DNA from 3 places in the Mesorhizobium sp. RIZ17 genome. Region 3 is predicted to be linked to each of the others. Evidence: riboswitches for the same ligand, from Rfam matches in the RefSeq annotation. Region 3 holds a riboswitch; each other region holds the start of a gene.
What was found. Region 3 has a riboswitch for thiamine pyrophosphate ahead of thiB (thiamine ABC transporter substrate binding subunit). Riboswitches for the same ligand answer to the same signal wherever they lie in the genome.

Region 1 (6,892 bases), 3.4 Mb from region 3:
GCCGATGTGGTTGGTGTTGACGGTCCAGTCGAGCGCGACGGTGATTTTTTGCAGGGCGGCGGCACGGGCTGGCGTGATGGCTCCGGCAAAGGGCAGGCCGGCGGCCAGAAACAGCGCCTGGCGGCGGGTCAGGTCGGTCATTTCAATTCTCCATCGCATGGTCGGAAATTCGAATCGGGCTGGCCAAGCAGCGTGTCGAGGATGCCGGCCTCGATCGCCGCAGTCTCGCGGGCAAGTGCCGCGCTCTCGGTGCGCGGGCGCGGCAGCGGCACGGCCACTTCGCGCACCACGCGCGCGGGCCGCGCCGACAGCACATAGATTCGGTCGGACAGAAGCACAGCTTCGCGCACGTCATGGGTGATCAGCAGCGCCGTCCAGCGATGGTTTCGCCACATCGTCTCCAGCCAGCGCTGCATGGCCGCGCGGGTCAGCGCATCGAGCGCGCCGAACGGCTCGTCAAGCAACAGCATGTCGCGTTGCTGCACGACGGTGCGCAGGAGCGCGGCGCGCTGGCGCATGCCGCCAGACAGCTCGGCCGGCCAGGCATGTTCGAAGCCGACAAGGCCGAACTCGGCGAACAAAGGCGCCACGCGTCGCCGCGCGGCCCGGCGCTTCATGCCCTGCACTTCGAGCCCCAGCGTCGCATTGTCGATGACGCGCCGCCACGGCATCAGCGCGTCACGCTGCGGCATGAAGGCGAAGCGGGCGCCATCGAGCGGCGCGCCGTCGAAGCGCATCTCGCCCTCGCCCGGGATTGCGCCGGTGAGCAACTGGAACAATGTCGACTTGCCGGCCCCAGATGGCCCGAGGATCGAGACGAACTCGCCCGCAGCAACATGCAGCGAAACGCCGGCCAGAACCTTAAGCGCGCCGAAGCTTTTTTGCACGTTGCGGAGCTCGAGCCTTGTCATGGCCGGCCCTTCCCGGAAGATTCGTGGTTACCGTCTCGCTCAGCCCTCTCCCAAGGCATCGCAAGACGCTGGACGAGCACGGCAAGACCGAAGAGTGCCAGCGTCAGTGCCGAGCTGACCGCGACGGCGGCGAGCACCAGGTCGGGGCGGAAATTGTTCTTGGCGCTGAGCATGTAGATGCCCAGCCCCTTCGCGGCGCCCGCATATTCGGCGAAGATGGCGCCCACCACGGCATAGGTGATTGAGATGCGCAGCCCGGCGAAGAAATAGGGCAGCGCCAACGGCAACCGGGCGAGCCAAAAAATGCGCCAGCGCCCTGCTCCCATGGCGGCTAGCATCTGGCTGATTTCCGGACTCGTGGCGGCATAGCCCTCGACCAGCGCCACCATCATCGGGAAGAAGGTGACCAGCGCCACGAGCAGGATCTTCGGCAGCAGCCCGAAGCCGAACCACAGCACCACCAGCGGCGCGATCGCCACCAGCGGCAAGGTCTGGCTGGCGATCAACAGCGGGAACAGCGCGCGGCGCAGCGGAGCCAAGAAGTCGACCAGCGCCGAGAGGATGAAGGCGGCGGCGAGCGAGCAGGCAAAGCCCGCCAGCGTGGCGCGGATGGTGGGCAGTGTGTTGTCGGCCAGTGCCGCGCGGTTCTCCCAGGCTTGCGCCAGCACCCGCGAGGGCGCTGGGAGCATGGTGGGAGCGATGCCGCCCAGGCGAGCGTAGAGCTCCCAGGCGGTGAGGAGGAGGGTCAACGAAAATATGACGGGAGCTAATTTGGCGAAGGCGGATGCCACAGCCAATCTCCCCCGCAACGGGGGAGATTGGCTGTCGTCTTGGCTTTCGCCAAACGCCTCTTGCGGTGTGGAATCTAATTCGACAGCCATGACGTCCCTCGACGGCGCTTTGCGTGCGCTCAAACCGCGGTCGGGCTGTTCGCCGAAATCGTTATGTCGAGCGTCACATGGCCAGCGCCGGGGCCGAAGCGGCAGAACGCCTCGTTCAGCGTGGCGAACACCGCGCCGGCGTCACCGCGCAGCTTGGTGCAGAAATGCTTAGAGCGTTCGAACACGCCGGACTGCTTCAGGAAGTCGATGCAGCCATAGATCTCGTCCATGTGGCCGCCGGTGCCCATCACGTAGAGCGAGAATTGCGCCGCCACCGGCTGGTCGGTCGAAGGCGTCGTCTCGACGGCGCGGAGCGCCGCGCGCTTGCGTTCGTCGAGCGGGATCGCCGGGCCGCCGATCTCGTCGGAGCGGCAGATCGGGTCGTCCGGTTCGCCGGGGCAGCCGCGCGAGACGGCGGCCGACAGCACGCAATGCCTGCCGCTTCTGGCCGCCGCTACAAACAGGTCGCGCATGGCGGGGAACAGCACTTCGGGCGGCCCAACCAGCAGCGTCGAGATGTCATCGGTCTCGATCCTCAACCTGTCGCGGTAAGGATCGAGCGCGCCGAGCGCGCCAAGGATGACGCCGACGAAATCGTCGGTCATGGGATAAAGGGAAATCTGTGCGCCGGAAAACATGGCCCGCCTCGCTCCGCTGGTATTATCCAGATCAGCTTTAGGGTCCGGAGGCTTGCCGCCGCCATCTCAGCCCCGACCGTACGGAGCACCCCTGTGGATGGCGGGGTTAAAGCATTGTTTGCAGTGCTGGGAAAGCGGTTTTTTTTACGGTGTCAGTTGGCCAGGCGCCCCATCTCCCTATGGGAGATGCCGGTGGTTATAAGATTTTCGCGGATTTCTTATAACTGCTATATCGTTCAAACTGTACGAATCTCGCTTGATTACTTTTCGTACATAAAGTACGATACCTCCCTTCCTTTGAGGGGATTTGCTTGAACACCGCGAACCATGCCGCTTTCGCCGACCTCTCCCGCCCTTTGCTCTCGCCACTGCCGCTCGCCGAGCGCGAACGCCTCGCCGGTGCCTGGCGCATGGCGAGCCAGGACATCGCCGACGACATCCGCTTCATTCGGCAATATCTGAAAGTGATCGCCGAGAAGGATGAGCGGCTTTCCACCGGCACGCTGGTGCACGGCCGCGCCTATATCGAAGCTTGCGCCGCCTGGCTCCCGGAGACGGTGGCGCGGTATCTGCAGAACCTCAGGCTGATCAGCGAATGCGAAAGCGCGATGATCGCGGCGGGGATGAGGTTTGCCAGGTCGAGCGATGCCTGGTGAGTGAAGCGCCATCTTCCCTGTGGAAGAAGCAAGAAGCCCGCCGCATCGCGCCCTCTCCGCCAGCCGCTGCAACTCTTGGCCGTGCTCCCGGAAATGCATCGTTTCACACAATCGCCAATTGGTGGACGCGGGCGAGCGGCCGGGCGTTAATTCTCCGCAGGCGCAGGAGGGTAAAGCCGCATACCAGGGAGGAACTCGTTTTGATGGATCAGCGCATCGACATCGGCATGCAGCCCGACGATCAGCCCTACGAAGTCATCTCATTCGCCCGGAAGCACGGTCTAACGGTCCCGGTTGCCGACGCGGTCCTTTTCGCGAAGGGTCCGTCGCCGTCACGCGCTGCCTGCGACATGGCAGCGCTTGCCTTCCTCTGCGCGGTCGCGCGATACGCCGGAAAGCAAGGGACCCGGTAGCTTCCCCTACCAGCTGAACTGCAGCCCCGCATTGCCGCCGACCTGGCTGCCGGCGAAGGCGGTACCGAGCGTGCCGGTCAGCCGGCCACCATGGGCGAAGCCTTCGCTCAGCACCGCTGCGCCGGTGATGACGAAGGCATTGACACAGCCGGCATTGCCCCAGTTGGGTGCGGGCGGCCCAGAATTATCGGAGGGCGTGACATAGCCTCACCTTCCGACGGACCAAATGAGGCTTGGCGGCGACCGGCCGCCAAAATGGCTCAGGCCTTGGCTTTGGGCTTGGTCGCTTTCGCCTTGGCGGGCACCTTGGCCGGCTTCTCCGCTTTGGCGGCTTTCGGCTTGTCGGCGGCGGCCTTCTTCGGGGTCTTCGCCTTTGGCTTGCTCGCAGCATCGACCTCGGCCGCCGCCTGGTCCCAATGCTCCATATGCGCACCTTCCGGCCGGCCGGCTTGCTCCCAGATCTCGTGCGCGCGCTGGCGAATGCGTTCGTGCCTGTCGTCCGTCACTGTCGCCTCCTAAAGGTTGGGACCGTTCCCCGGCGCGAACATTAGCCGAATTTTCCCGCGGCGTCTTCGGTATCGCGCGTGAGCGAGCGACTGGCACGGCAAATTTCGCTCAGTGTCCGTCGGTGATGACGGCGACGCCTAGATACGCTGCCTTCTTTGTAATCAATCCGGCTAAATCCGCATCAGAGCGATCCGTCCCCGTGCGCTGCCGCAGCAGGGAAATTGCCTCTTTCATCGACAGCAGGCCAGTTCTGTGCTCCGCTAGCAGCTTGTCAACCATGGCGGCGATACTTGGCGATTCGACGTGTGGATGATGCATGGCAACGACTCCTTCTTCGCTGCCTCCCAAACCGCTGTCTAGTTTAGGCCTCATATCCGGATGCGAGAAGAGCCCGATCCTTCCCCGATGCTTCGGCGGGAGGATCGGGCTCATTCAGACCAAGCGTTATTGAATCACCTGGATGACGCGGCGCGTGCCGGGGTCGATCAGCACCGTGTGGTCGTTGACGACCGCATAGCGATACTTGACGTCCGGAACCTGCTGCAGCTCGACGGTGTCAGGCACGGTCGAGCCAACGCCCAGCTCGAGGCCAAGCACATTGACCGAGGCAATCGGATGCTTGTGGACATATTCCTTGACCACGGTCTGCTGCTCGGGCGTGACGATCACCTCGTCCGCGGCCGCGATGCCGATGCCGGCCATCAGAGCCAGGCCGGCGACAGCTGGAATGAGGATGGTTTTCATCGTTTCTCTCCTGTTGCGTTGGCGAGCTCCGCCTTGCCTCCGCGGGAGCGGAAACATCGGCAGGTCGAACATGGGAGCTCCAGGGGCAAACGTCGCCGGCAAGGTGTTGTTCCGTCAGCGATGACTAATTGATTTGGCGGAACCTTCGCATCGGCTCCGCATTGGAAGGCTTTGAAACTGCCCAAGACTTTGAAATCCATGGGGTGCCGTCGTTATGCGAGAAGGTTCCATCAGAAGCGACATAGAACTTCGGGCTCCGGTGACCATCGCCGTCGGCGCCGGCTTCAAGCGCGAGATCGCCTCGCTCACCGCGATGCAGAACTTTCTCAAGGAATGGCCATCGGCCTGTCAGGGCGAGAGCTACGGCATGGCTTTGCGCGCCTGCGAAGCCGCGCGGGCCGGCGAGATCGATCTCGACAAGGCGCGTCAGGCATTCCTGGTCTTCGCGAAGAAGGCGGGGATCGAGTGGACCGGCGCCGATCCGGTCGCGGTGCTGCGCGAAGCCAAGATCAGGCGCAGCCGGGCGCGCGAAAGCCGCGCCCAAAACCGACACGTGCCTGGATAGAGCCAGCCTCGGCGCACTCAGACTCAACGCCATGCGCATCGGCCTTGCCTACAAGTTTTCGGGTTAGCCGCCATATCCTGGAAGGGCGCCGCCTGGCGTCCGTTCGTCTATGAACGCCGCCACGCCGGCTGACTGGATCGATCTGGGATTTTCGGCTGGTGGGCCGCTGTCAGTTCGGCGACGATTCGCCCAGCGCCTCGGTAACGAAAGACGCGGCGATCAGATCGTCCGCGTCTATGCGTAGGGAGCCCTCGCCGCCCCCCATGATTGCCGCGACCTTCTGGAAGGTCTTCATCTCATGTTCGGTGATGCGAGCATCCCGCATCCTGGCCTTAAGATCGGCCACCCGCATCCCGAGCGAACGGGATGTCCCGATTTCTCGTTTCGACATGTTGGTCAGTCTCCTCCCCAACCGGTGCCTGTTTCGCCGCCGCCCAATTCCTGCATCCTGCGCATGCTTGTGTTCTCTATGAGGCAAACTTGAACACAGAGGCGGCAACGTCTGCCCTGGGCGAAAGGTTCCATTAGCAGTAGGTAACGAATTAATACTGGGTAGCCTGCCGCTGGCGGCGGCAGGCTACCCAGCGGCGAATGAATCCCTATTCGATGACCTGGACGATTTTGCGCGTGCCGGGATCGACGATGACCGTCCGGTTGTCGACGACAACGTAGCGGTACTTCACGTTCGGCACTTCGTGAAGCTCGACAGTGTCGGGAAGGACGCTGCCGATGCTGAGCTTCACGCCCGGAACCTCGACGGAGGCCAGCGGCTGCTTATGCACATACTCGCGAATGACCGTTTCCTGCTCGGGCTGGATGATGACGTCCTGAGCAGCGGCGGCGCCGATACCCGTCAGGAGCAGCAGGCCCGCCGCAGCGGTTGTGAGATGCAGTTTCATCGATGTTCTCCTCGTTTGGATGATTGCCTCTCACGCTGAGCCTGCGATTTCACAGCCGGTAGGCATTGTCCGTAACGCCGGCCGGCAGGCCTTGTTCCTGCAAAAACCTGACGCCCGTTATTTTCGCAAACGTCGCCTGCGCCGAGCGCGACAATTTCGGAACAATGCCTTTCGGGCGGGGTTTTCTCAGTGAAGGGACCGAACTTTCCGAGGAGAAATCCAATGAAACATCTGCTGATCACAAGCATGATCGCGCTCGGCGTCGGTTGCGGCGCCGCGATGGCGCAGACCGAGTCCGCGCAGCCCAGCGGCGGTGACAATTGCGCGGCCGGCACGGCGGATTGCCAGAAGGGCGGCAAAGCCGGCGGGCAGGCCCAGGGCGAGATGAAATCGAAAACCGAAATGAAGGCCCAGGGCAAGGCCGGCGCCACCACTGAGCAGAATGCTCAGGGCAATACCAAGATGCAGACCGAGCAAAACGCCCAGGGCAAGGCCGCAACCAGCACCGAGCAGAATGCCCAAGACAATACCCAGCTGAAGAAGAAGCAGCAGGCACAGGGCAAGGCCGGCGCAACCACCGAGCAGAATGCTCAGGGCAATACTAAGATGCAGACCGAGCAAAACGCCCAGGGCAAGGCCGCAACCAGCACCGAGCAGAATGCCCAGGACAATACCCAA
Region 2 (6,892 bases), 1.6 Mb from region 3:
GAGGCCAGGGAAGTGCCCGCGCATCGAGCGCAGCGCCATGATGTTGACCGGCCCGAGCGCGGAACCGATCGGTGCGCACCACGGCATCAAGACCTTGCAGCCCGCCTCCAGCAGCCGCTCGGCAACGACAAGGTCGTCGGTGGTATAGGGGAAGACATTAAAACCGTCCTCGCACAGGATGCGGGCGGCCTCGACCAGGCCGAACACGTCCGGCTGCAGCGTATCGTGGTTGCCGATCACTTCGAGCTTGATCCAGTTGGTGCCGAAGACCTCGCGTGCCATTTTCGCGGTCGTGACGGCTTCCTTGACGGAGTGGCAGCCGGCAGTGTTGGGCAGGATTCTGGCGCCCAGCGAACGGATCAGCGACCAGAATTGTTCGCCGGCCCGACCGCCTGCCATCTCACGGCGCAGCGAGACGGTCACCACCGACGTGCCCGATGCCTTGACCGCATCGGCAAGGATGGCCGGCGAAGGATATTGCGCGGTGCCGAGAAGCAGGCGGGAAGGAAGCGTCGTCCCGAGAAGCTCGAACATGCTAGCCTCCCTGCATCGGCGAAAGGATTTCGATCCGATCGCCGTCGCTCAACCGGAATTCCGCCCGGTTGGCTTTGTGCACGAGGTCGCTGTTGACGGCGGTCGCCAGCCAATCGCCCTCATAGTCGAGCGCGGCAAGCAGCTCGGCCAGGGTGTTGGCGGCAACCTCATGCGCTTCGCCGTTGACCAACAGTTTCATGAGCAAGCTCCTTGGTTCTGTCTTGATTGAAAACCAGGTCGGCAGCCTGGCGCGCCATGGCGGGGGCGAGAAGAAAACCATGGCGATAGAGCCCGTTGATCGCGACGGTTTCTCCGCTCATTTCGACCCGCGGCAGATTGTCGGGAAAGGCTGGACGAACACCGGCGCCGGTCTCGATGATGCCAGCCTCGCCGAAGGCGGGATGGAGGGCATAGGCAGCACCTAGAAGCTCCATCATCGAACGCGCCGTGACCGGTCCGGCGGACTGGCTTTCAACCATCGTCGCGCCGATCATGAACTGCGTGTCGGCACGCGGCACCGCGTAGAGCGGAAAGCGCGGATGAAGCAGCCGGACCGGGCGCGACAGCGAGACATCAGGCGTGTGCAGGATCAGCATCTCGCCCCGAACGCCGCGCAGCCTGTCATCGACGGCGGCCATTCCCGTGCAGTCGATCTGACGATCGAAACCGGAAACATGCCGGGCGTTGGTGCCGAAGTGAAATTCGACACCCATGGCTGCGAGCTTGTCATGAAGTGCAGCCATCGCCTGGCGCGGGTCGAGATGAGCCTCATCGGGGAAGAGCAGTCCGCGGCGGAAGCGGCCGGCGAGGTCGGGTTCTAGGAGCGCAATCTCGTCTTCATCGACGCGGCGATGACCCGACGTGCGGCTGGCAAACCGGTCGAGCTCGCCCGCATCGCGCGGCGCGGCCACGACCAGTGTTCCGGCCCGCGTCACTTGCCCGGGCGTCGCCGTATCCCACCAGTCGGCGGCATCGCGTCCGAGATCGAGCACCGGCTGCTCGGCGCTTTCGCGCTCGCACCATGGCGCCAGCATGCCGCCCGCGAACCACGACGCATTGCCGCCGAGGGCATGTCTTGTCTCGGCAACTGTCACCGCCGCGCCGCGTGTGGCGAGCTCGAAGGCGGCCGTGAGGCCAGCGACGCCGGCCCCTTTGACCAGCACCCTCATGGTCGGTCGTGCGCCTGTGGCATGAGCGGCGCGCCGGTCTCGTCCGCCGGCACATAGAGATCCCCACCTTCGCGGTATTTCGCCGCCATCGCCGCCATGCCCTCTTTCTGTGCCTCGGCGCGGATGTCGTGGGAGATGCGCATGGAGCAGAATTTCGGCCCGCACATCGAGCAGAAATGCGCCAGCTTGTGCGCCTCCTTGGGCAAGGTCTGGTCGTGGAAGGACCGCGCCGTCTCGGGATCGAGCGACAGGTTGAACTGGTCTTCCCAGCGGAACTCGAAGCGCGCGCGGGAAAGGGCATCATCCCTGACTTTCGCCGCCGGATGCCCCTTGGCGAGATCGGCCGCATGCGCCGCGATCCTGTAGGTGATGACGCCAATCTTGACATCGTTGCGATCGGGAAGGCCGAGATGCTCCTTGGGCGTGACGTAGCAGAGCATGGCGGTGCCGAACCAACCGATCATCGCGGCACCGATGCCTGAGGTGATGTGGTCGTAGCCCGGCGCGATGTCGGTCGTCAGCGGTCCAAGCGTATAGAATGGCGCCTCGCCGCAGACGGCGAGTTGCTTGTCCATGTTCTCCTTAATCTTGTGCATCGGCACATGGCCGGGCCCCTCGATCATCACCTGGCAATCCTTCGCCCAGGCGATCTTCGTCAGCTCGCCGAGCGTCTCCAACTCGGCGAATTGCGCCGCGTCGTTGGCATCGGCGATCGAGCCGGGACGAAGGCCGTCGCCAAGCGAGAAGGACACATCATAGGCGCGGCAGATGTCGCAGATTTCCGCGAAGTGCTCGTAGAGAAAGCTTTCCCGGTGATGGTGCAGGCACCATTTGGCCATGATCGAGCCGCCGCGTGAGACGATGCCAGTGACCCGGTCGACGGTTAGCGGGATGTAGTGCAGCCGCACGCCTGCGTGGATGGTGAAATAGTCGACGCCCTGTTCGGCCTGTTCGATCAGCGTGTCGCGGTAGACCTCCCAGGTCAGGTCCTCGGCGATCCCGCCGACCTTCTCGAGCGCCTGGTAAAGCGGCACGGTGCCGATCGGCACCGGCGCATTGCGCACGATCCAGTCGCGGATGTTGTGGATGTTGCGGCCTGTCGACAGGTCCATCACCGTATCGGCGCCCCAGCGGATCGCCCAGACCATCTTTTCGACCTCTTCGGCCATCGAGGATGTGACCGCCGAATTGCCGATATTGGCGTTGATCTTCACCAGGAAATTGCGGCCGATGATCATCGGCTCGCTCTCGGGATGATTGATGTTTGCGGGAATGATCGCCCGTCCGCGCGCCACCTCCTCGCGCACGAATTCCGGCGTGACGAAATCTGGAATCGCCGCGCCGAAGGCCTCGCCGTCGCGCCCAAGCTTGCCGCGCAGGATCTCGCGGCCGAGGTTCTCGCGGATGGCGACGAACTCCATTTCGGGCGTGATGATGCCGGCGCGCGCATAGGCAAGCTGGGTCACCGCCTTGCCTGCCTTGGCCCTGAGCGGCCGGTTGCGAATGGGAAATTCCGGTGTCAGGCGCTCGCCCGTGACGAATCCATTGTCTTCCGGCCGGACATGGCGGCCGTCATAGGCCTCGACATCGCTGCGCGCCGTGATCCATTCGTGGCGAAGCCGGGCAAGGCCCTTGTCGATGCTGGTTTCGACAGTCGGGTCGGTATAGGGGCCTGACGGATCGTAGACGGTGACAGGCGGCTCCCCGGCTGTCGGATGGACGGAGATTTCGCGCATCGGCACTTTGATGTGCGGATGGAGGACGCCAGACTTGTGGATCTTCCGTGAGGCAGGCAGCGGTCCCGTTGAGACGGCTGGGGTTAGGGCATTCATCTTGAGGCTCCTTTGCTCATGCATTGGAGACCCAGTTCTGTGCCGGAAGGATGAAAAGACGCTTTGATCTACCTGCTTGGAAACAGGTCTTCGGGCGTAAACTCCCGCAAAGCGCTTGCACCGTCCCTACGCCAGTATGAACTGGATCAGGTTCAACGGGTCACTGCGCCGCGAAAGCCAACAGTATCTCAGCCCCTTGCCGGGACTCCCCTGGTGAATGCCTCAGGTTGAACGGGCCAGCGCTGCTTTGTCAAGCGCATTTGGCTCGCGGCGGCGATCGGCGACCAATCAAACCCAGCGGAAGCGCGCGCACGTATCGAGAGCAAGTCACGCCTGGAGGAGCGGCGAAGCGCCTACATTAGGCAAGCATGCGGATTCGAAGCCTTTTCCAGTATGGCATTTTCAGGCTTGCCGAACCGACGTTGCATCGCCCAATTGGGCGAGATTGCTATTGATGTCTGTGGGCTCGTCGTCGGCAATCCTTCCGCGTGGGTTAGACGCCCCGTTTATTCCCCCAGAGCAGAACATGGAGCTGCGGCAGTACACGCGCCTCGAACCACCTGTCACGGGTCACCTTTTCGGCCAGCCATTCCATGCGTTTCATCACACCGGCCATGTCGATGGACGCGTCTTCATTACCGGGACGCGGCGGCGTGTGATTGCCGGGCTGCAGATAGACGGGTAATTGCGGGTAGCGCGCCGCCGCGTCTTTGGCATAGGCATAGTCATCATCATCGAAGACGACGAGCTTCAGCGCCATCCGCGGCTTATCCTGTGCCGCCTTCACGCAGGCGTCGAACGCGGCCCAATCTGTCGTCATTTCGCTTGAGGGCGGCTTGGGGCTGAGCACCAGCACGTCGAGATCCGCGAACCATTCCTTAGGCATCGAGCCTTGGGTTTCCAACGCAAAGCGGTAGCCCTCATCATGCCCGCGCTCGATCAGCGGACCAAGCGGCTGGATGGCCGGATTGCCACCCGACAGCGACACCATCACGGGCTGACCGCCGGAAAGCGCAGCGACCTTTTGCCAGACCGCATCGGTTGACATCATCTCCCAATCATGGCGGAAGCGACTGTCCACCGCATGCAGGCTGTCGCACCAGGAACAGCGATAATCGCACCCGCCCGTTCTTACGAACACCGTCGGCAAACCGATCAGCATGCCTTCGCCCTGAATGGTCGGCCCAAAAATCTCGCTGACGCGGATTGCGGGCTGCAACGCGCACGTCATGGTCGGTATTCCGCCCAGGTTTTCGGCGTCTCGCTCACCCGCACGGCGGAGGTTTGTGGTAGCCGCACCTTGCACCAGTCGTGCAAGTGCCTGGCCAGACATTCCGCTGTCACACGGCCATGCCCCAGCACGTCGTTAAGATGCCGATGGTCGAACGTCCCATCGATGTAGTGTTTGAGCGCCGCCAGGTCTTGGTAGTCGCGCACAAAGCCATGTTCGTCCAGTTCTCCACCTGAAAGCTCCACTACGACGATGTAGTTGTGGCCGTGTAGGCGCGCGCACTGATGATCGGATGGCAAGGAGGTGAGCTGATGCGACGCCGAGAAGTGGAACTCTTTGGTAATGCGAAACATCACGCGCTCCTTGTCTGGACAGCGTGCAGCCAGAAGTCCGCGTCCTCATAGTCTGTCGGATCGGCAAAGCCGGCTAGATCGAATGCTTCGCGCCGTTCGACGCATGTCCCGCAGCGACCGCAATGACGTGCGCCGCCCTTGTAGCAGGACCACGTCGCCTCGAACGGTGTGGCGTACTTTGCCCCCTCGCTAACGATGTCAGCCTTCGACATATTCACATAGGGAGCGTAAAGGCGGATATCGGCGTAGCCTGCGAGCGCATGGTTCTGCATCGTCTGAAAGGCGTCGATAAAAGCCGGCCGGCAATCGGGATAGATGAAATGATCTCCGCCATGGACGGCAGTGGCCACCGCATCGGCCTTCTGCGCGGCGGCAACCCCGAAGGCGATAGCCAGCATGATGGCGTTCCTGTTCGGCACCACCGTGATCCTCATGGAGTCTTCGGCATAGTGCCCGTCGGGCACGTCCACACTATCAGTCAGCGCCGAGCCGCTCAGGTTCCGGCCAACATCGCGGATATCGACGATCTGGTGCGGAACACCCAGCCGCTTGGCGCAGATGGCGGCAAAGCCGAGTTCCTTTTTGTGCCTCTGGCCGTAATCGAACGAAAGCAGGCCAATGAGTTTCTGCTCGGTCGCCACCTTGTGAGCGAGCGAAACAGAGTCCAATCCGCCGGAGCAGATGACGAGGGCATTCATGGTTTGAATCCTTGTTTTGACCGGGTAAGGCTGCGACCGGAGATTTCTCTGCGTTCCCACTACTCCACGGAGCCGGTTTTGTGAATGGGGTGGACGCGATTGAGCGCACGTACCTTGTTGTCAGCGTCCCCAAGATGACTTTGCACGCGACTTGTCGCGCATCTTCGACCGCTGGGGGGCTGAGTCCGGCGCTGCGTATGTAGGCGTATAGACGATGCAGAAATCACTGCTGTGGCGCAGCAGCATTCCCGACACACCTTCGGCTTGTCCGGTTTGCCCCAGAACTTGTACGTCCCGAGTTTCGGCGACAACGCAAGGGTCGACCGGCAGTCCAGTGAAAGGCTTCTGCCGCGTGCTTTGCCGTTTTCTGGTCTGCGCATAGATCGCCTCGAGCCGCCGCGCCTCGTCATTGGTCAGAGCTGGGAATTCCTTTCCGAGGGCGCGGCTCGATAGGGGCCACCATTCTGGTTAAGGAAACGGAAGAGCAGATCGATCAGCCGCTCGGGCATTGTCGATAAAGGCATTCACCTATTGCCGGAATTGATCGTAGCGCTGCAGAAAAGCTGTTTCGTCAGGGAGGTACCGTTCGATCGTCCGCCGAGCGCAGGCAAAAAGAAATTCGGCGTGCGGGGTTGCATCGAAGTGTCAGTAGAAATCCGCGGTGTCATTCAGCACCCGGACGTTGAATTGCGGCGGCGGTTCCCGTTCGACCAATGGCAGAAGGCGCTTCAAATTGCTCTCCAGCACGCGCCTGTACTCGTCGATCTGGTCCAGGATCGCGGCCGAGACGGGAAACACCACTCCCGGCGATTGAAGCGGTGCATGGCAAGGACGTGGTGGATCAGGTAGCGGTGAATGCGGCCGTTTCCGTCCTCGAACGGATGGATGTAGACAAAGCCGAAGGCGAAGATTGCGGCGGCGACGACTGCATCAAGGTTTTGCGCTGGGCTTGATCGAACGCAATTCCAGAAACAACTTTCTGAAGGCGTCGCAAGGCAAGGCATTGTCGGCGCTGATCGTCGCCCCAGCTGATCCAAGCATCGGTTCCTGCTTGGGTCTAGCGCCCTAGGCGACG
Region 3 (6,892 bases):
CGAACACGCCAAAGGCCCCTTTGGCACCAATCGAACCAGCGCCCTGGCGCGGCAATGGCGGCGATCATTCCGATCAACCCAGCAGGAACACCGGCGACAGCACCAGTGGCAGTGCTGACTTGTGATGGTGGCGGCGACAAAAACCTGGGATCGGCCGAAGCGTCGACCCAGGTCGCGGCCGCAAGCCGGCCCGACGGGCTGTCCTACCTATCGGTGACGATCTTGACCTTGTCGCCGGACGACACCGTCGCGCCGGGCGACATGGCGTTGAGCACGCGGAAGAGATCGAGCTTGCGGTCGACGCCGACCATCTGGGCTGCGAGCGAGCCCATGGTCTGGCCGGCCTGAACAGTGACGACCCTGATATGCAGCGGCTTCAGCGCCGCCTTCTCGGCCGGGCTGAGCACACGGAACGAACCGCTGACCGAGCGCGCGACCGGGTCCAGCGCGGTGCTGGCCGAGGGCGCGGCCGTCAGCAACCTGTAGACCTGTCCGCCGGCGCGGATCACCGCGATATCGAACTGCCAGCCTTGCGCGGTGGCATGCGCCATCGCCGCCTCGTTGCCGTTGATCGTCTCCTGGCGCACGCTGGCGTCCTCGAGACCGGCCACCCAGCCGCTGCGGATGTAATCGGTGAGCGACACCGACTTATCGATCGCCACGCCGTCGAAACGGATGGCGATGTCGCCCGGCCCGGTCGCGGTGACGGCGGCCGCCGAATTGTCGATGACGAAACCGTCCGGCACAGTGAAGGAGACACCGAGATTGGGATGCATGAAGGTCTGGCCGCGCACATAGCCTTCCTCGGGCGTGTCGCCGTAAAGCAGGCCGTCTATACCTGCGAGGAACGCGTCGCGGTCGCGCGTGCCGAAGCCGGGCGGGCCGAAATTGCGCGCAAGACGCTGCGCCAGCTCGATGCGCTGCGGCGTGTTGGGGTGCGTCGCCAGGAAGTCGAGGCTGGCGTCGGTTGCGCCGCTCACCGAGCGGAAATCGGTATAGGCCGACATCGACTGCAGGAAGCGGCCGGCGGCATAGGGATCGTAGCCCGCCTCGCCGATCGACTTGATGCCGATGGCGTCGGCCTGCAGCTCCTGGTTGCGCGAGAATTGCGCGAGCCGAAGCTTGCCGCGGATGAGCGCCGCCTTGGCGGTCGGGCTGTCGCCGAGCACATCGGAAACCACCTTGGTCGCCAGGCCCTCCTCGGCCTCGAGCTGCTGCCGCTGCAAGCCATGATTCGCGGTGACGTGGCCCATCTCATGCGCGATGACGGCGGCAAGCTCGGAGGAATCGTTGGCCAGCGCCAGCAGGCCGCGCGTCACATAGAGATAACCGCCCGGCAGCGCGAAGGCGTTGACGTTGGGCGAGTTGAGGATGGTGATGCGATAGGTCTGGGTCGGGTTGGCCGACACCACGGTGAGATTGCCGACGACCTTGGCAACCATGCGCTCGAGCCTGGGATCGGAATATTCGCCGCCATAAGTGGCGAGAATGCGCGGATGCTGCGCTTTCGCCATTTCGGCGAGCTTGGCGTTGGCGACCACATTGTCGACGGTGATCGGCTTGTCGGAAGGCTGGAAGCCGCTTTCCTGCACGTCCGGCGGCGTGAACATCTGGCAGCTGGCCAGCGCCACGGCAACGCCCGCCAACGCGAAAAAGCGTGCCAGCGGCCTCATCCAAACCTTCTCAGCGCCGGTCGACAGATCGGCTTCCTTTCGAAATCTTTCGGCAAATCACGGCCCCGCCGGACCAGCATGGCCGGACCTAGCCACACTCCCCCGGACAAGGCAAGCAAACGCCGGATCGCCCGTTGCCGGTTTGGCCGTAAATTATGTCCGCTTCCGGGCAATGTGTTGTGATCCGGCAACGGTGCTGCCTCGATTGCCGATATAGCGCCGGAAGGCGTCCGGTCCAGACCGATCGAAGAAATCGTCCGCCGGCCCGGTCGCCGCGATCATGCCTTCGTCGAGAAATGCCACGTCCTGGCCGATGCGGCGCGCGTCCTCCGGCTGATGGGTGACGAACAGCACCGTCATTTCGCGCTCGGCATGGATGCCGGCCATAAGGTCGAGCATGTCGTCGCGCAGCGCCGGGCCGAGCGACGCGAAAGGTTCGTCGAGCAGCAAGACGGGCCGGTCGCGCAGCAGCACCCTCGCCAGTGCCACGCGCTGCCGCTCGCCGCCGGAAAGCTCGCGTGGCAGCCGCTTTTCCTTGCCGGCAAGGCCGACCCGCGCCAGCGCCGTGGTGACGGCGGCGCGATCGACGTCGCCGAGTTTGAGCGACGGCGAGCGGCCGAGCCCGACATTGGCTTCGACGGTAAGATGGGCAAACAAGTTGTTTTCCTGAAACACCATCGACACCGGCCGCGCCGAAGGCGGTGCGTCGCCGATATCGATGCCGCCGATCAGCACCTTGCCCGCATCGGGCGTTTCGAAGCCGGCTATCAGATTGAGCAGCGTCGACTTGCCGGAGCCGCTCGGCCCCATGACGGCGGTGATCCTGCCGGCAGCGAATTCGGCGTCGAAGCGGAAGGAGGCCTCGCCATAGCTGAACGAGACGCCATCCAGCGCGACGGTGAGGCCCTTTTGCGCGGCGGTGCCGTCAATGGTCGTCGTCATGACTTTCCTTCCCGCCCCAGCCAATCGGCGGCAAACACCAGCATCAGGCAGACCAGGCCGAGCAGCAAGGCAAGTCCCGCGGCGTCGGCTGTCCGGTAGCTGCCCATGCGCGCCAAAAGCAGATAGGGCAAGGTCTGCACGGAATCGCTGCCGAACAGCGCGATCACGCCGAGATCGCCGAGCGACAGCGCCATGGCGAAGGCGAAGCCGGTGGCCAGGGGCCGTCTGAGCGACGGCCAGTCGATCAGGCTGAGCCTGGTCCAGCCGGATATGCCGAGCGCCACGCAAAGGCGCTCGTGGCGCTCGCTCGCCGCGTCATAGGCGGGACGAATGGCGCGGATGGCAAAGGGCATCGCCATCACCGCGTTGACGGCGACGACCATGACCGGCGCGACGGCAAAGACATCGGTGACGTGGCGCAGCGCCAGGAACCAGCCTGCGCCAAGCACGATCGGAGGCACGACGAGCACGAAGCCGGCACCGGTGTCGGCGGCGTGTTCGAGCAGGCCCATGGCGCCGCCCGCCCGGCGCCGCAGGGCCAGCGCGCGCCGCGCCGCGATCAGCGCCAGCGACAACGTCACGCTGAGCAGCGCCGCAAGCAAAGCGAGGCCCGCGCTGGTCAGCGTCGCGCGGCGCACCGCCGCTTCACCCGCCAGCCGGCCGAGATCGGCCTGAAAGCCTGAAAGCACGGTCGCAAGCATCGGTCCGGCGACGAACAGCAGGGCAAGCACGATGAGGCCGACGTTCAGCACACTTTCGATCCGGCCCACCGAAAGGTAGCGGCGCGATACCACCGGCAGGTTAGCGTCGCCGACCGTGTTGGCGCCCAGCCGCGTGAGCGCGACGACCACGACGAAGGTGAGTGCGATCTGCAGCAGCGTCAGCACCACGGCGCGCGCGGGATCGAAATCGAAGCGCAGCGCCTGGTAGATGGCGACCTCCAGCGTCGTCGCGGCCGGACCGCCGCCCAGCGTCAATATGATGGTGAAGGAGGTGATGCAGAGCATGAAGACCAGCCCGGCAATCCCCGGCAGGGCCGCGCGCAGCACCGGCCATTCGATCAGCCGGAAGGCCGGCCGGGCGCCCATGCCGAGCTGGCTCGCCAGCCGCCACTGGTCGGCGGGAATGGTGCCCAGCGCCTCGAGGAAGAGGCGCGTGGCCAGCGGCAGGTTGAAGAAGACATGCGCGACCAGGATGCCGGAGAGGCCGTAGATCCCCGGCCAATCCCCGCCGCCGAGCCTGGCGAAAGCGCCGGCAAAGTACCCGGCGCGACCATAGAGCGCCAGGATACCGAGCGCGGCGACGATCGCCGGCAAGGCCAGCGGCACGGTAAACAGCTGCAGGATCAGTCGACGGCCGGGAAAGGCCGGATGTCGCGACAGGGCGCGCGCGACCAGCAGCGCCGGCGCGACCGATAAGAGCGTCGACAGAGCCGCTTGCCAGAGCGTGAAGCGGGCGACGCGCAGGAGATAGCCGTCGAAGGCGGCGGCAGCGCCGGAGAGATCCTGCATGCCTTCGAGGGCGAGGCCGGCGAAAGCGCCGCCGATGAGGATGGCGATGGCCGCGAGTGCGGCAATGCCGGCGGTGATGCGGGAGTCAGGGCGCGGCGTGGGTTGCACGCTGCACCCTTTGGGTTCGAGCTAGCGGGCGCCGCGTTCCTTCGCGCCCCTCTCTGGCCTGCCGGCCATCTCCCCCTCTAGGGGGGAGATCAGACGTCACGCGGGCTTTCGCCAATCTCCAATGCCGCAGGATTGAGCAAGGCGCCAAAGCTGCCAAACTCCCCCCTTGAGGGGGAGATGTCCGGCAGGACAGAGAGGGGGGCCTTGGCGCAAGCATCGAAAATCTACTTGCTCATCACAGCCAGCCACTCATCCACCCAGGCCTTGCGGTTGGCGGCGACTTCCTCCGGGCTGAACAGCAAGGTCTTGGTCGGCTTGACCAGTTTGTCGAAGGCCGGGTTGAGCGGCTTGTCGGTCTTGCCCGCCGGGAACATCCAGTTGGTTTCCGGGATGATGTCCTGGAATTTCGGCCCGGTCATGAAGGCGATGAACTTTTGCGCCAGCGGGTTCTTCGCCCCCGTCGTGGTGATGCCGGCCACCTCGATCTGCAGGTACTCGCCTTCCTCGAAGGAGGCTGCCTGGTAGCGCTCGGTGTTCTCGGCCACCATGTGGTAGGCCGGCGATGTGGTGTAGGACAGCACCATCGGCGCCTCGCCCTTGGTGAACAGGCCGTAGGCCTCGCTCCAGCCGGGCGTCACCGTCAGGACCTTCGGCTTGAGCTTGGCCCAGGCTTCCGGCGCCTTGTCGCCATAGACCGATTTCACCCACAGAAGCAGCCCGAGGCCGGGCGTCGAGGTGCGCGGATCCTGGATGACGATCTTGTCCGTGCCGGTACCCTCGACCAGCTCCTTCAGGCTCTTCGGCGGGATTTTTAGCTTCTCCGTGTCATAGACGACGGCGAAATAGCCATAGTCGAAGGGCACGAACGTGTCGTCGCTCCAGCCGCCGGGCACATTGATGCCGGAGACTTCGCCATGCGGCGCGAACAGGCCGCTCGCCTTGGCGTCCGCCGTCAGGTTGGTGTCGAGGCCAAGCACGATATCGGCCTTGGTGCCGGCGCCTTCCAGCTTGACCCGGTTGAGCAAGGCAACGCCATCCGCCACCGAGACGAATTCGAGATCGCAGCCGCATTCGGCCTCGAATTCCTTCTTCACCGCGGGACCGGGACCCCAGTCGGCGGTGAAGCTTTCATAGGTGTAGACGGTGAGCTTGTCCTTCGCCTCGGCGGGCGCAACGCCCGCCAGCAGCGAAACTAAGCCTGTTGCCAGTATCAGACGTGACAATATCGCGCGCATCGGCGCCTCCTTCGTTCGAGTGACAAGGAATTGAGGCGTCGGATGGTCCGAAACGTCTAATCCCTCCGCCGGTACAAACCGGATCAGGTTCAGCGGGTTGGCTTGATCGCCTCTCAGCCGGATCACGTCCGGCACCCCGTTAGAGCGTTTCGACAGATAGGCCCGGCCGAAGCGGCGCGCAAGCGGAAGTTTGCCGGGCAGCTAATGTTCCCCGGCAGCAGGCTCGCAACCGAACCTGGGGCCATCCGGCTTCCGTTTCGCTTGGAGGGCTGGTAAGGGCGACGGCCATGGGCACATTCACCATCCTGCTTGGCGGCGAGCTTATCCGCACGCCCCGGCTCGAACGCCAGATCGAGGGTTCGCGCGTCATCGCCGCCGACGCCGGCATCGGCCATGCACGCATGCTCGGACTGCTGCCGGAGATCTGGGTCGGCGATTTCGACTCGGTGCCGGCGAACCTCCCAAAGGACCTAGCCGCCGTTCCGCGCAAGGTATTCCCGGCCGAGAAGGACATGACCGATGGCGAGCTCGCCATAGCCGAAGCGCTCCAGCGCGGCGCCACCAGCCTGGTGCTGGCCGGAGCCTTCGGCGGCAAGCGCGCCGACCATGCCTTCCTGCATCTGGCGCTCGGGCTTCGGCTCGCCGAAGCGGGTACGACGATACTGCTGACCAGCGGGGCGCAGGAAGGCGTCCCCGTCCTGCCGGGCAGCGCCGGTTTCGACTATGCCGACGGCACCTTGTTTTCGGTGCTCGGCTTCTCCGATCTGTCCGGCCTGACGGTCACGGGCGCCAAATGGCCGCTCGACCGCGTCGAGGTGGCGTTCGGCTCCTCGCTCACTATATCAAACGAGGTCAAAGGGCAGCTTGGCATCGCGCTGGAGCGTGGCCGCGCGCTGCTTCTGGCCCACCCCTACCCTCTTCCTGAAAGCTGACATTTCCAGATGGCGCCGCCACTTCTCAACCTCGACGGCATTAAACTGACCTTCGGCGGCACTCCGCTGCTGGACGGCGCGGCGCTCAGCGCATCCGCCGGCGAGAAGATCGCATTGGTCGGCCGCAACGGCTCGGGCAAGTCGACCCTGCTCAAGATCGCAGCCGGAATGATCGAGCCGCAGGACGGCGAAGTGTTCCGCCAGCCCTCGGCCACGGTCCGCTATCTGCCGCAGATGCCCGACATGGACGGCTTCGCCGACGTGCGCGCCTATGTCGAGGCGGGCCTCGGTCCGGCCGACGATCCGCATCGCGCGACCTATCTGATGGAACATCTCGGGCTGACCGGCGAGGAGCGGCCGAACGACCTTTCCGGCGGCGAGGCGCGCCGCGCCGCCCTTGCCCGCGTGATGGCGCCCGAACCCGACATCCTGCTGCTCGACGAACCGACCAACCATCTCGATCTTTCAGTCATCGAATGGCTGGAAGAGGA

Region 1: it holds a riboswitch for thiamine pyrophosphate, as region 3 does, so the genes downstream of both, WDX12_RS23100 (YkoF family thiamine/hydroxymethylpyrimidine-binding protein) here and thiB (thiamine ABC transporter substrate binding subunit) in region 3, are expected to answer to the same signal.
Region 2: it holds a riboswitch for thiamine pyrophosphate, as region 3 does, so the genes downstream of both, thiC (phosphomethylpyrimidine synthase ThiC) here and thiB (thiamine ABC transporter substrate binding subunit) in region 3, are expected to answer to the same signal.

Annotation. Positions count from the first base shown of each region.
Region 1 is NZ_CP147861.1:4,777,654-4,784,545, reverse strand. It holds gene WDX12_RS23115 (ABC transporter substrate-binding protein) at 1-141, opposite strand, end outside; gene WDX12_RS23110 (ABC transporter ATP-binding protein) at 138-911, opposite strand; gene WDX12_RS23105 (ABC transporter permease) at 908-1,702, opposite strand; gene WDX12_RS23100 (YkoF family thiamine/hydroxymethylpyrimidine-binding protein) at 1,822-2,430, opposite strand; TPP riboswitch at 2,421-2,533, opposite strand; gene WDX12_RS23095 (hypothetical protein) at 2,742-3,086, shown strand; gene WDX12_RS23090 (hypothetical protein) at 3,290-3,499, shown strand; gene WDX12_RS23085 (DUF2934 domain-containing protein) at 3,760-4,005, opposite strand; gene WDX12_RS23080 (hypothetical protein) at 4,115-4,324, opposite strand; gene WDX12_RS23075 (DUF1236 domain-containing protein) at 4,451-4,750, opposite strand; gene WDX12_RS23070 (DUF982 domain-containing protein) at 5,010-5,315, shown strand; gene WDX12_RS23065 (hypothetical protein) at 5,485-5,706, opposite strand; gene WDX12_RS23060 (DUF1236 domain-containing protein) at 5,915-6,214, opposite strand; gene WDX12_RS23055 (DUF1236 domain-containing protein) at 6,461-6,892, shown strand, end outside.
Region 2 is NZ_CP147861.1:2,953,159-2,960,050, forward strand. It holds gene WDX12_RS14260 (thiazole synthase) at 1-534, opposite strand, end outside; gene thiS (sulfur carrier protein ThiS) at 536-733, opposite strand; gene thiO (glycine oxidase ThiO) at 702-1,703, opposite strand; gene thiC (phosphomethylpyrimidine synthase ThiC) at 1,700-3,535, opposite strand; TPP riboswitch at 3,641-3,757, opposite strand; gene queE (7-carboxy-7-deazaguanine synthase QueE) at 4,029-4,766, opposite strand; gene queD (6-carboxytetrahydropterin synthase QueD) at 4,763-5,119, opposite strand; gene queC (7-cyano-7-deazaguanine synthase QueC) at 5,119-5,817, opposite strand; gene WDX12_RS14295 (hypothetical protein) at 6,463-6,615, opposite strand; gene WDX12_RS14300 (Fic family protein) at 6,546-6,821, opposite strand.
Region 3 is NZ_CP147861.1:1,351,831-1,358,722, forward strand. It holds gene WDX12_RS06675 (caspase family protein) at 1-125, shown strand, start outside; gene WDX12_RS06680 (M48 family metalloprotease) at 204-1,673, opposite strand; gene thiQ (thiamine ABC transporter ATP-binding protein) at 1,827-2,615, opposite strand; gene thiP (thiamine/thiamine pyrophosphate ABC transporter permease) at 2,612-4,234, opposite strand; gene thiB (thiamine ABC transporter substrate binding subunit) at 4,459-5,469, opposite strand; TPP riboswitch at 5,513-5,618, opposite strand; gene WDX12_RS06700 (thiamine diphosphokinase) at 5,757-6,401, shown strand; gene WDX12_RS06705 (ABC-F family ATP-binding cassette domain-containing protein) at 6,411-6,892, shown strand, end outside.